DNA from 3 places in the Janthinobacterium sp. SUN137 genome. Region 2 is predicted to be linked to each of the others. Evidence: predicted binding sites of a transcription regulator. Region 2 holds the regulator's gene; each other region holds the start of a gene.
The links. The regulator FNR, encoded in region 2, switches genes on or off when oxygen is low (the NO sensors DNR and NnrR bind a similar motif). The targets are predictions, from matches to a motif close to TTGATNNNNATCAA.

Region 1 (4,154 bases), on a different contig from region 2:
GGCCGCCATCCTGATCGGCGGCCCGCTGGGCATCTTGCTGTTCCTCGTCTCGGAAGGCCAGTCGCTGGAAAACCGGCCGCTGTCGACGATACTCGGCTGGCTGGTGAACACCGTGCGCAGCTTCCCCTTCATCATCCTGCTGGTGGCCCTGACGCCGTTTACGCGCATCATCGCGGGCACCTCGATCGGCCCGCTGGCAGCCAGCGTACCGCTGTCGTTTGCCGCCATTCCCTACCTGGCGCGCCTGGTCGAACAGAACCTGCGCGAAGTGCCGCGCGGCGTGATCGAGGCGGCGCACGCCATGGGCGCGTCGGAAATGCAGATCATCTTCCGCGTGCTGCTGGTGGAAGCGCGTTCCGGCCTGGTGCTGGCCCTGACCGTGCTGTCGATCAGCTTCCTGTCGTATTCGGCCGTGGCCGGCGTGGTGGGCGGCGGCGGCATCGGCGACCTGGCCATCCGCTACGGCTACTACCGCTTCGAGACGGACATCATGGTCGCCACCGTGGCCATCCTGATCGTGCTGGTGCAAACCATCCAGTTCGCCGGCACGCGCATCGCCAAGCGCCTCGACAAACGTTAATTCATATTCAGTATTTCAGTACAAGGAAAAGCATGAACCACATTCGCCGCAACCTGCTCCTGGCCGCTGCCAGCCTGGCCTTCGCCACCGCCGCCCACGCCAAGGACCCGAAAGAACTCGTCATCGGCACCAGCTCCGGCCCGTATTCGGACCAGCTGAAGCTGGGCATCAAGCCTATCCTGGAAAAACAGGGTTACAAGGTCAAGATCGTGGAATTCAACGACTACGTGCAGCCGAACTACGCGCTGGCCGAAGGCTCGCTGGACGCCAACGTGTTCCAGCACATCGTCTACCTGACCAAGTTCGCCACCGATAACAAGCTGCCACTGAGCTCATTGATCACCGTGCCGACCATGCCGATCGGTCTGTACGGCGGCAAGCAGAAAACGCTTGCGGAAGTCAAGAATGGCGCCACCATCACCATGCCGAACGACCCGACCAACCAGGCGCGCGCGCTGGTGATGCTGGCCAAGATGGGCTGGATCAAGCTGAAACCGAACGTCGACCCGCTGCGCGCATCCGAGCGCGACGTGCTGGAAAACCCGAAGAAGCTGAAACTGGTACCGCTGGAAGCGGCACAGCTGCCACGTTCGCTGGCCGACGCCGACTACGCTTTCGTGAACGGTAACTTCGCCCTGGCCGCCGGCATGAAGCTGACGTCTGCCCTGAGCGTGGAAAAGATTTCGGACAGCTACATCAACCTGGTCGCCATCCGCACGGCCGACAAGGCCAAGCCATGGGTCAAGGACCTGGAAGCGGCCTACCGCTCGCGCGCCTTCCTCGACGCGACGAACAAGTATTTGGCCGGCTACGAAAAGACGGATTACCAGCTGGCACTGGAAAAAACGCTGAAAAAATAAACTGCTACATGTCATGCAAAAAGGACGGCCAAGGCCGTCCTTTTTTATTGTCCGCGCCGCGCGGGCGCAGTCATGCCATGCTTAGAAGCGGTAGCCCACGCCTACGCCGATCAGGACAGGGTCGATCTTGACTTCGCTGGCCTTGGCGGCACCGACGAAGACGTCGCTGCGGATCTGCACTTTCTTGATGTCGAAGTTCAGCGACCAGTTTTTGTCCAGCTTGTAGTCGACGCCAGCTTGCAGCGCGAAGCCCCAGCTGTCATGCTCCAGACGGCCAGCGCCATTCAGCAGTTTCACGCTCGAAATATTCGTATAGTTCACGCCTGCACCCACGTATGGGCTGAACTGTTTTTCAGGCATGAAGTGGTATTGCAGCGACAAGGTCGGCGGCAAATGCTTGAACGTGCCGATATTTTGGCCACCTAAGGTGACGTCATGCTTTTGCGGATACGTCAGGATCAGCTCGGCAGCGATGTTCGGCGTGAAGAAATACGAAATATCGATTTCAGGAATCGTCTTGCTGCTGACGTGGATCGTGTCCGATGCGCCATTGCCCAAGACCGGCGTGGATTTGTTGGCAGGATCGATATGCACGGCGCGCGCACGGACCAGCCATGGGCTTTCCTGTGCCATGGCGTTGCCGGCGAATGCGCCGATGGCGGCCAGGACGATTGCTGCTGCAGTTGCGGACGTTTTCATTATGTTTTCCTCTGTCGTTAAGTAACGCTGCGAAGTCTAAGAGTGCAGTGCAACAAAAACTTTGATCCACATCAAATAGTGCTATATGGCATCACCAGAGGGATTTTTTCCTTTGCCCAAGTCAAAAATTGCCGTATTGCAGCGCATCAATGCACGTCGGCAAACAGGCTGGCGACCCAGTCGGCAAACACGCGCACGCGCGGCGACAATTGCCGGTGATGGGGATACAGCACGGACACGGGCAGCGGGTCGGGCCGCCAGTCCCGCAGCACTTCCACCAGTTCGCCGGCCGCCAGCGCCCGCTCCAGGTGGTAGCGGGGCGCCTGGATCAAGCCCATGCCCGCGCGGCAGCAGGCGTGATACGCGTCGGCATTGTTGACGGACACGGTGCCCGGCAAGGCCACGCTGTGGCGCTGTCCCGCCACCTTGAAATCGAAGGGCCAGACCTTGCCAGTCTGGGCGGAAAAGAAATTGACGGCGCGGTGGCCCTCCAGCTGCGCCAGATGCTCCGGCGTGCCGTGCGCGGTCAGGTAGGCGGGGCTGGCGCACGTCACCTGTTCCAGCAGCGCCACGCGGCGCGCCACCATCGACGAGTCGCCCAGTTCGCCCACGCGCAGCACGCAATCGACGCCTTCGCGCACCAGGTCGACGAGGCGGTCGCCCATGCCGATTTCCAGTTCGATCAGCGGATAGCGGGTGCAGAACCGGTCCAGCACGGGCATGACGAAGTGCATGGCCAGGGTCGCGTGCAAGTCGATGCGCAGCTTGCCGGCCGGCTGCTGCGCCGCCGAACTGAACACGGCTTCCGTTTCTTCCAGGTCCGCCAGCAGGCGCACGCAGCGCTGGTAATACGCGTCGCCATCGGGCGTGGGCGTCACTTGCCGCGTGGTCCGCTGCAGCAGGCGCACGCGCAGCCGCGCTTCCAGCTGCTTGATCGCATGCGTGACGGTGGCCTTCGGATAGCCGAGGTCATGCGCCGCCTGCGTAAAACTGCGCAGTTCGACGATGCGCGTAAAGATGCGCATCGCATCAAATCGGTCCATGCTTCCTCCATTGTTATTCCTTGCTGGACAGTATAGCGATTCAACCGCCACTTTTTATCAGCAACCAATACTGCTGGCATCAGTTGCCCGCCACGCAAGCGCCACTTGCGCCGATGTCACTGGATTGCCGCCCGCCCGCGCGGCATACTATTTACAGTACACACATGAGAATGGTAATGATTATCATTTGCGATATAATGCAATACCTCGCTAGGGCGACTACAAAAAGGAATGGGAGACATGGATATATTGAGGGAACTGCGTGAATCGGGCTTGAAAGTGACCATCCCCCGCTTGAGGATTCTGCAGCTGTTTCAAGAAGGCACGATCAAGCACCTGAGTGCGGACGATGTCTACAAACTCTTGCTGGCTGAAAAGATCGATGTGGGCCTGGCCACCATCTACCGCGTGCTGATGCAGTTTGCCGAAGCGGGCATCCTGTTTCGCCGGCATTTCGAATCGGGCCACGCCGTCTTCGAACTGAACGAAGGGCAGCACCACGACCACCTGGTCTGCACGGGTTGCGGCAAGGTCGATGAATTCGTCGACGAAGGCATCGAACTGCGCCAGAACGAGATCGCCGCCGAGCGGGGCTTCGTGCTGCACGAGCACGCGCTGTCGCTGTACGGCACCTGCGCCGAGTGCACGGCGAAGAAAGTGCCGCCGCGCCGGGCCTGAGGATGCCTGGGCCGTTTGGGCGCCGCTGCCATACGGTAAGATTCGCTCAAGCTTGAGAAAGGATCACCCATGTACATCGGAGAAATCGCCCGCCTGGCGGGCACCTCGCCCAAGGCCTTGCGCCACTATGAAGCGCTGGGCTTGCTGGGCGACGTGCGCCGCGCCGGCGCCTACCGCGTCTACACGCAGCAAGACCTGGCGCAAGTCAAACTCATACGCCAGGCGCAGGCGCTGGGCTTCCGCCTGGCCGAATTGCTGCCCATCCTGGCCGGCGACGATACGGACTGGGCCGCC
Region 2 (4,154 bases):
GGCTGCCCTTGCCTTCGCTGCTGGCGACGGCGATGTCGCCGCCCATCATGTGGATCAGCTGCTTGCTGATGGCCAGGCCCAGGCCCGTGCCGCCGAAGCGCCGCGTGATGCTCTGGTCGCCCTGGGAAAACGCGGCAAACAGCTGCTGTTGCTGCAGTTCCGTCATGCCGATGCCCGTGTCGCGCACTTCGAAGCGCAGCCAGGCGCGGCCGTTTTCGTTCTCGGCCAGGCTGACGGCCACCACCACTTCGCCGCTCTCCGTGAACTTGATGGCGTTGCCGGCCAGGTTGACGAGGATTTGCTGCAGGCGCTGGGCGTCGCCCACGAGGCGCCGCGGCACGTCGGGCTCGACGGCGATGGCCAGTTCCAGCTCCTTTTCGCCCGCATTCATCGTCATCGTCGTGGCCAGGGTATTCATGACTTCATCGAGGTCGAATTCGACGGGCGACAACTCCATGCGCCGCGCCTCGATCTTCGAATAGTCGAGCACGTCATTGAGGATGCCCAGCAGCGACTGGCCCGCCACTCTGACCATGGTCAGATACTTGCGCTGTTCCGTGTCGAGCCTGGTATTGCCCAGCAAATACACCATGCCCAGTACGGCATTGAGGGGCGTGCGGATTTCATGGCTCATGTTGGCCACGAAATCGCTCTTCGCGCGGTTGGCCGCCTCAGCGCGGTCGCGTTCCTGTTCCAGCTCCGCCGCGCGCGATTCGAGTTCCTGCTGCAGGCGGTCGCGTTCGCTCATCAGGCCGTTGAACGCTTCCGTCAGTTCGCCGATCTCGTCGCGCTGCTGCACCGGCACGGGCGTGAAGCGGCTGCCGCTGGTGCGCAGGGCTTGCAGGGTGTCGCGCAGGCGCACCAGCGGCGACAGCAGGCGCACGGTGACCCAGCCCAGAACAAAGGCGGCCAGCAGCGAGGCGAGGATGCTCCACAGCACCAGCCGGTACAGCACGCCATCGAACGGTTCGAAGGCATCTTCGACGGGGAGCGAGGCGGCCAGCAGCCAGTTCACGGATTTCAGGCGCTTGAAGCTGTTGACGGCCGTGATGCCGCGGCTGTTGGTGCTGACCATGCTGCCTTCGCCATCTTCCTTCAGCAGCTGGGTCGTCGTCAGGTTGGCGTTCGGCTTGCGCGGTTGCAGCAAGCGGCTGGTATCGGGGTGCAGCACGTAGCGCGGCACGGCGCCGCGCGTGAGGATGAAGTAATAGCCGTTCTTGCCGATCTTTTCCGAGCGCAGGCGGCCCAGCAGGTTGTCCTTGTACAGGCGCAGCACGCCGATCACCACGCCGGCCACCTGGCCATCGGCGGCCAGCACGGGCGCCACCATCTGCACGATGGGCATGCCGCTCGACTTGCCCAGCATCGGTTCGGTGATCATGGGCTGGCGTGTGCGCAGGACGGTCTGGAAATACTCGCGCTCGGCGACGTTGATGCCGGCGCGCCCCGCTACCTCCGGCATGTCGGCCACGACGGCGCCATGCGCGTCGAGCACCAGCACGTCATCGAACAGCACCAGCATCGAGCGGCGCGAATAGTATTCGCGCAATTGGGCGGGCCGGGCGATCAATTCCGGCGGCTGCTGTCGGGCCGTCAGGGTGACGATCTGCAGCAGCATGCCCAGCTTGTCGTCGAGCTCGGCAGCGGTGCGGGTGATCAGGGACGATTGCTGGCTCAGCAGTACTCGGGTGAAGTCGTCGCGCATGTGCTGCACCTGGATCATGGTGACCAGCGCGATCATGGCGATCGAGGTCAGGCTGGTGGCCAGCGCGACTTTTGCTTTAATGCCGAGAGGCTTCATGATTTCCTTTTCAGTACCGGGCGGCACAGGCGGCAGATAATGCTGTCAGGAATTTTCCTATCAATGCCCCAGCTTGGCAAGCGGTGCCGCGCAAATTGCCCGTCCCGGATGGGCTTTTGACGATGTTGCCATATAATTAAAGGCTGGACGTCGTTTATTCGCCGAATTTACGGTGAAATTGGCATACGGCAACCCTGTATGCGGCTGTATGCAGTAAACTTGTTGTTGCATTTTCTAAAAGGTACCGACATGACTGAAGCGCTACTCACTCCAACCTTGCCCACCGTGAACGTGGAGGCGTTGCGTGCGCGATGCTCGACCTGCAGCATGCATCAATTGTGCCTGCCGATGGGCCTCGATGTGGGCGACATGGACAGGCTGGACCAGATCATAGGCCGCCGCCGCAAGATCGTGCGCGGCGCCTCGCTGTTCCGTATCGGCGACTCGTTCCAGAACCTGTATGCGATCCGCCTGGGGCATTTCAAGACGTACCAGATCAATCCGGGCGGCGAAGAGCAGGTGACGGGCTTCCAGATGGCGGGCGAACTGCTGGGCATGGACGCCATCAGCGCCGACCGCCACCACTGTAATGCGGTGGCGCTGGAAGACAGCGAAGTGTGTGAAATCCCGTTTTCCAGCCTGGAACAATTGCTGGGCAATATGCCGACCCTGCTGCGCCATTTCCACCGCATGATGAGCCAGGAAATCACGCGCGAGCAAAGCGTCATGCTGTTGCTGGGCAATATGCAGGCGACGCAGCGCTTTGCCGCCTTCATCGTCAACCTGGCGTCGCGCTATGAAGCGCGCGGCTATTCGGGCAGCAATTTCCAGCTGCGCATGTCGCGCGAGGAAATCGGCAACTACCTGGGCCTGACCATCGAGAGCGTCAGCCGCCTGCTGTCGAAGTTCAAGAAGGAAGGCTGGCTGCGCGTCTCGAACCGGGAAATTGAAATCCTGCAGCCGGCGAAACTGAAGGCGATTACGGCCGGCACGGACGTCTGCAAATAAGACTTACAGTTCCTCGTCCGCATGCAGCGCGATGCTGCGCTGCAGCGGCCAGGTCCAGATGCCGGACAGGCGCCACTCGCGTTTGTCGTTTTCCACCAGCACTTGCCAGCGGCTGCGCTCGAGCATCGGCAGCGCCACGGAAAAATTGCCGGCCGCATCGGGCTGTACCAGCACCTTGATATCCTTTTCCGGCAGGGTCGCATGCGCTAGGTGCAGCTGCAAAGGCGCCTGATAGGCCTTGCCGAAGCTGTGCACGGAACCGGTCAGGCGCGCTTGCGCCACGTCATACGACAGGCGCGTATCCATCGCCAGGTCGCTGGCGATCGTGTCGCGCTTCAAATCCTGGTTGATCGCCTTGCCCTGCTTGTAATAATCGCCCACCACCAGCGCATCGGGCTGCGTAAACGCGATATAGCCCATGAAGCTGCCGACGACCACGGACAGGCCGGGGCCGATCATCAGCAGCCATGGCCAGCGATGCTTGTACCACGGTGCAACGGGTGCTTGCAGTTTCAGACTGTCGGACATGATATTTCTCCTGTTTAATCAGCCAGTCCCCGCATGGGGACCGGCCTTCCTGCAACTTCGTGGCGGCGGCGAGGGCACCCGGTCCCCGTCCGCCTTTCCTTGTTAACGTGGCACGATGAATACCGCGCTTTCACGCACATGCAGCGATGGGTCGTCCAGCGATTGCAATTCGATCGCAATCTTGTTCGAGCCCTTCTCTCCCACGCCGTGCGGCACGCGCAGGCGGATCGGCCAACCCAGCGTTTCCGTCGGCTGCAAGGTCACTTCTTCGCGCGTCAGCAAGGTCAGGCCCGGCAAGCCGGAAGCGCTGATTTTGAAATGCTGGCTTTGCTCCGATGTGTTCATGATCTGCAGGCGGTAGACGTTTTCGATCATGCCGTCTTCCACTTCGCGTCCCATGGAACCGCGGTCGCGGATCACGTCCATTTTCAGGGGCGTGCGCAGGGCCAGCGAAGTACACACGGCGATGATGATCAGGGCCAGGATGGAAGTGTAGATCAAGACGCGCGGGCGCATGGCGCGCTGGCGTATCTGCTTCGAATTGAAGTTGTTTTCCATCGCATGGTCGGTACTGTAGCGTACCAGTCCCCGTGGCCGGTCGACCTTGTCCATCACGCTGTTGCAGGCATCGACGCAAGCGGCGCAACCGATGCATTCATACTGCAGGCCGTTACGGATATCGATGCCGGTCGGACACACCTGCACGCACAGGGTACAGTCGATGCAATCGCCCAGCTTGTCGTTGTTGCCGGCCTTCTTGCTCATGGCGCCACGTGGTTCGCCGCGCTTGGCATCGTAGGTGATGATCAAAGTGTCC
Region 3 (4,154 bases), on a different contig from region 2:
CATGGCCTGGTCGACGGCGTCATACTTGAACATCTCGCCCGTGTACATCCACAGCTTGTCGGCGGCGGCCTGCGTTTTCGCGTGGCTGTCCGCCGTGCCGTCGCCGAGGCGCACGACGAGATCGCCGCTGCGGCGCAGGTGATAGGTCACTTCCTTGATCGACTTTTGCGCCACCTCGACGATGCGCGCATCCGTCGATTTCGTCAGTTCCAGCAGCTGGAAGTAGTGCCAGCTGTCGAAGAAGAACTGGCGCATCATCGTGTCGGCGTAATTGCCGTTCGGCTGCTCGACCAGCAGACAATTCTTGAAATCGTGGGCATCGCGCAGGAAGGCGATGTCGTCCTCGTCGCGGCCCGCGTTTTCCAGCTCGGCCGCATAGCTGAACCACAAACGCGTCTGGCCCAGCAGGTCCAGCGCCACGTTGGTCAGCGCCATGTCCTCTTCCAGCGCGGGACCCTTGCCGCACAGCTGCGACAGCTGCTGACTGAGGATCAGGGCGTTGTCGCCCAGGCGCAGAAGGTAATTGACCTTGTCATCCATTGCAGGCGCTCCCATCACAGATTCTTGACTTCTTCCGGCATCGGGAAGAAGGTGGGATGGCGGTACACCTTGCTGTTCGATGGCTCGAACAGGGCGCCCTTGTCGCCGGGGCTGCTGGCGACGATATCGGCCGCGCGCACCACCCAGATGCTCACGCCTTCATTGCGGCGCGTGTAGACGTCGCGCGCATGGTTGACCGCCATGGTGGCGTCGGAAGCGTGCAGGCTGCCCACATGCTTGTGCGCCAGGCCGTGCTGGCTGCGGATGAAAACTTCCCACAAAGGCCATTCTTTGCTCATGTTGCTATCCCCTTTTATAGATGTTTTCAGGCTGCCGCTTTGCTAGCGGCTTGCTTGTCGGCGTAGGCGACCAAGGCATCGCGGAACCATTCGCCGTCTTCATACGCTTTCACGCGCGTTTGCAGGCGTTCGCGGTTGCACGGGCCATTGCCCTTCAAGACATTGTTGAACTCGGACCAGTCGATCTCGCCGAATTCATAATGGCCCGTTTCCGCATTGAACTTCAGGTCGGGATCGGGCACGGTCAGGCCCAGGTATTCGATTTGCGGCACGGTCTGGTCGACCATGCGCTGGCGCAATTCGTCGTTCGAGAACAGCTTGATGCGCCATTGCGCCGACTGGGCGCTGTTGACGGAAGCGGCGTCCGATGGACCGAACATCATCAGCGACGGCCACCACCAGCGGTTCAGCGCATCCTGCGCCATGGCTTTCTGCGCGGGCGTGCCCTTGCACAGCGACATCATGATGTCGTAGCCCTGGCGCGCATGGAACGATTCTTCCTTGCAGACGCGGATCATGGCGCGCGCATACGGGCCGTACGAGCAGCGGCACAGGGGAATCTGGTTGATGATGGCGGAGCCGTCGACCAGCCAGCCGATGGCGCCCATGTCGGCCCACGACAGGGTCGGATAGTTAAAGATGCTGGAATACTTGGCTTTGCCCGAATGCAAGGCGGCCAGCAAGTCGTCGCGCGACACGCCCAAGGTTTCCGCGGCGCTATACAGGTACAGGCCGTGGCCGGCTTCGTCCTGGATCTTCGCCAGCAGGATCGATTTACGTTTCAGGGTGGGCGCACGCGTGACCCAATTACCTTCAGGCAATTGGCCGACGATTTCCGAGTGCGCGTGCTGCGAAATCTGGCGGATCAGGGTCTTGCGGTAAGCGTCCGGCATCCAGTCCTTGGCCTCGATCTTGATGCCTTCGTCGATGCGCGCCTGGAAAGCGCGCTCTTCTTGACCCATGTCGTCGAGGGAACGGACGTTCTTGAGGCCGGTTTCAACCATTTGTGCGTACATGATCTGTCTCCCATGTCTTTGATTTTGCGCAGCAACGCGGTGCGATGAACAGATAATACGATACAAAAAACGATTTGCATACACTTGATATGAATCATTTTAAAAAATCGTATCTTGTGCAGCTTTTTTGTGCGTATGATATTGCTTATGAGAAAACACTGCGAAGCGCCACCAGCGCTTCCGGCAAATTATTGCCGCGCTACCCGCGCAGCCAAGTAAACTGCTGCTTTTATTGAACCGACCGCAACACGGCCAGACCGGAACCACATGAAGAACACCCGCTGCACGGCATGGATAGCCGATTTCCTGGAAAGCGACCCACCGCGCTCGAAGTCCCTGGTGATGACCATCTTTGGCGACGCCATCGTGCCGCGCGGCGGCGCCATCTGGCTGGGCAGCCTGATCGAACTGCTGGCGCCGTTTGGCGTGAATGACCGTTTATTGCGCACCAGCGTGTTCCGCCTGGCGCAGGAAGGCTGGCTCAGCTCGCAGCGCGACGGCCGCCGCAGCGCCTATACGATACGTCCGGAGGCGCTGGCCCGCTTCGAGCGCGCCTATCGCCGCATCTATGCACCGCTGGTCGTGCACTGGGATGGCAGCTGGACCCTGGTGATCGGGCCGGCCGGCAGCATCGGCGCCACCGAGCGGGGGGCGCTGCGCAAGGAATTATTGTGGGCTGGCTATGGCTTGATCTCGCCTGGCATCTTTGGCCACCCGGCCAGCAATACGGAGGCGCTGGAAGATATCCTCGTGCGCAATGAAGTGCAGGGCAAGCTGTATGTCTGCCACACCACGGAATTGCCGGGCGTCAGCACGCGTCCCCTGCGCGACATGGTGGGCGACTGCTGGGATTTATCGGAAGTCATAGCCGGCTACCAAAAATTCATCGCCAGTTTCCAACCACTGCTGACCTTGCTGCAAGAAGCACCCGTGTTCGATGCGGAGCAAGCGTTCGTCATCCGCTCGCTGCTGACGCACGCCTACCGCCGCGTGCAACTGCACGACCCGCAACTGCCCGTCGAGCTGCTGCCCGAACCGTGGCCCGGCACGCAGGCGTATGCGCTGGCCCGCGACCTGTACCGCATCACGTACGCGGCGGCCGAGGAACATATCCTGGCCACCTTGCGGCGCGAAGATGCGCAGGCGCCCGATGTGGAGCCGTGGTTCTACGAACGTTTTGGCGGCCTGAACACCTGATAAAACGTCCATGACGATGTTGCAGGGTCTGGGCGTCCGTTCGTACCGCCTGCGGCCCTGCGCCAGGCCCTGGCCATTTTTCAGGCGCTCAGGAATACGTCCGAGCCTGCGCTCACTGTTTTGCTACCACCTGTTTCGCCCCTGCCAATAAATCCTGTCCCAGCTTTTCCAGCGCATTGGCCTGTACCAGCATGGTGTCGAGGATGGCGACGTTGAAGGTGAATTCGGCCGGCGTCGTATAGCCGGGGAAACGTATGATGCGCAGCAATTCCTGCAAGGTCGTGCCCTTGCCCAGGTGCGCCAGGGCGTCGCTGAGGGCGCTGATTTTCTTTTCCAGTTCGCGTATGTGTTTGCCGTTGTCATCCATGATGGCCTCCCCGTGTCGGAGCTATCACGTTAGCAAAGCGCGTCCGTCATCGTTTGCGCCAGCACAAAGTCCACCGCAAAACAGGTATCATCGCGCCATTGCACACGATGCAAAACCCATACGTTTTTATCAGGAACACACATGACCATTAAAATCAGCCAGCAATTCGACGCCGGCGCGATCGAGGTGCTGCGCGCCGACGATGCCCAATCCATCGAGCTGAACATCCGCAAGGATTCCCACGCCGACATCACGCAGTGGTTTTACTTCCGCCTGCAAGGCGCGCAAGGCGAGGCGTGCACGATCCGCTTCATGAACGCAGGCAAGTCGGCCTACCCGGACGGCTGGAAAGATTACCAGGCCGTGGCCAGCTACGACCGCGAAACCTGGTTCCGCGTACCGACCAGCTTTGACGGCACGGTGATGACCATCGAACACACGCCGGAAGAGGAAAGCGTGTACTACGCCTACTTCGAGCCGTACCCATGGGACCGCCACCTGGCCCTGATCGACAGCGCGCAAGCGTCGCCGCTGGTGCGCTTGATCGACCTGGGTAGCACCGTGGAAGGCCGCGACATGAATCTGCTGGTGGTCGGCGACGCCGATGCCGAAAAGAAAGTCTGGGTCATCGCGCGCCAGCATCCAGGTGAAACGATGGCCGAATGGTTTGTCGAAGGCATGCTCGAAGCCTTGCTGGACCAGGCCAATCCATTTGCCCGCCAGTGCCTGCAAGAC

Region 1: a site for FNR is predicted at 2,201-2,214, ahead of O3298_RS00225 (OmpW family protein). Genes of this name have one in related genera too.
Region 3: a site for FNR is predicted at 1,940-1,953, ahead of paaA (1,2-phenylacetyl-CoA epoxidase subunit PaaA). Genes of this name have one in related genera too.

Annotation. Positions count from the first base shown of each region.
Region 1 is NZ_JAPWHZ010000001.1:49,689-53,842, forward strand. It holds gene O3298_RS00215 (methionine ABC transporter permease) at 1-580, shown strand, start outside; gene O3298_RS00220 (MetQ/NlpA family ABC transporter substrate-binding protein) at 613-1,440, shown strand; gene O3298_RS00225 (OmpW family protein) at 1,522-2,139, opposite strand; gene O3298_RS00230 (LysR family transcriptional regulator) at 2,286-3,182, opposite strand; gene fur (ferric iron uptake transcriptional regulator) at 3,423-3,860, shown strand; gene O3298_RS00240 (MerR family transcriptional regulator) at 3,930-4,154, shown strand, end outside.
Region 2 is NZ_JAPWHZ010000004.1:63,931-68,084, reverse strand. It holds gene O3298_RS20750 (response regulator) at 1-1,801, opposite strand, end outside; gene fnr (fumarate/nitrate reduction transcriptional regulator Fnr) at 2,051-2,809, shown strand; gene O3298_RS20740 (FixH family protein) at 2,813-3,337, opposite strand; gene ccoG (cytochrome c oxidase accessory protein CcoG) at 3,440-4,154, opposite strand, start outside.
Region 3 is NZ_JAPWHZ010000001.1:1,396,380-1,400,533, forward strand. It holds gene paaC (1,2-phenylacetyl-CoA epoxidase subunit PaaC) at 1-540, opposite strand, end outside; gene paaB (1,2-phenylacetyl-CoA epoxidase subunit PaaB) at 555-839, opposite strand; gene paaA (1,2-phenylacetyl-CoA epoxidase subunit PaaA) at 866-1,855, opposite strand; gene paaX (phenylacetic acid degradation operon negative regulatory protein PaaX) at 2,123-3,052, shown strand; gene O3298_RS06350 (hypothetical protein) at 3,165-3,419, opposite strand; gene O3298_RS06355 (M14-type cytosolic carboxypeptidase) at 3,561-4,154, shown strand, end outside.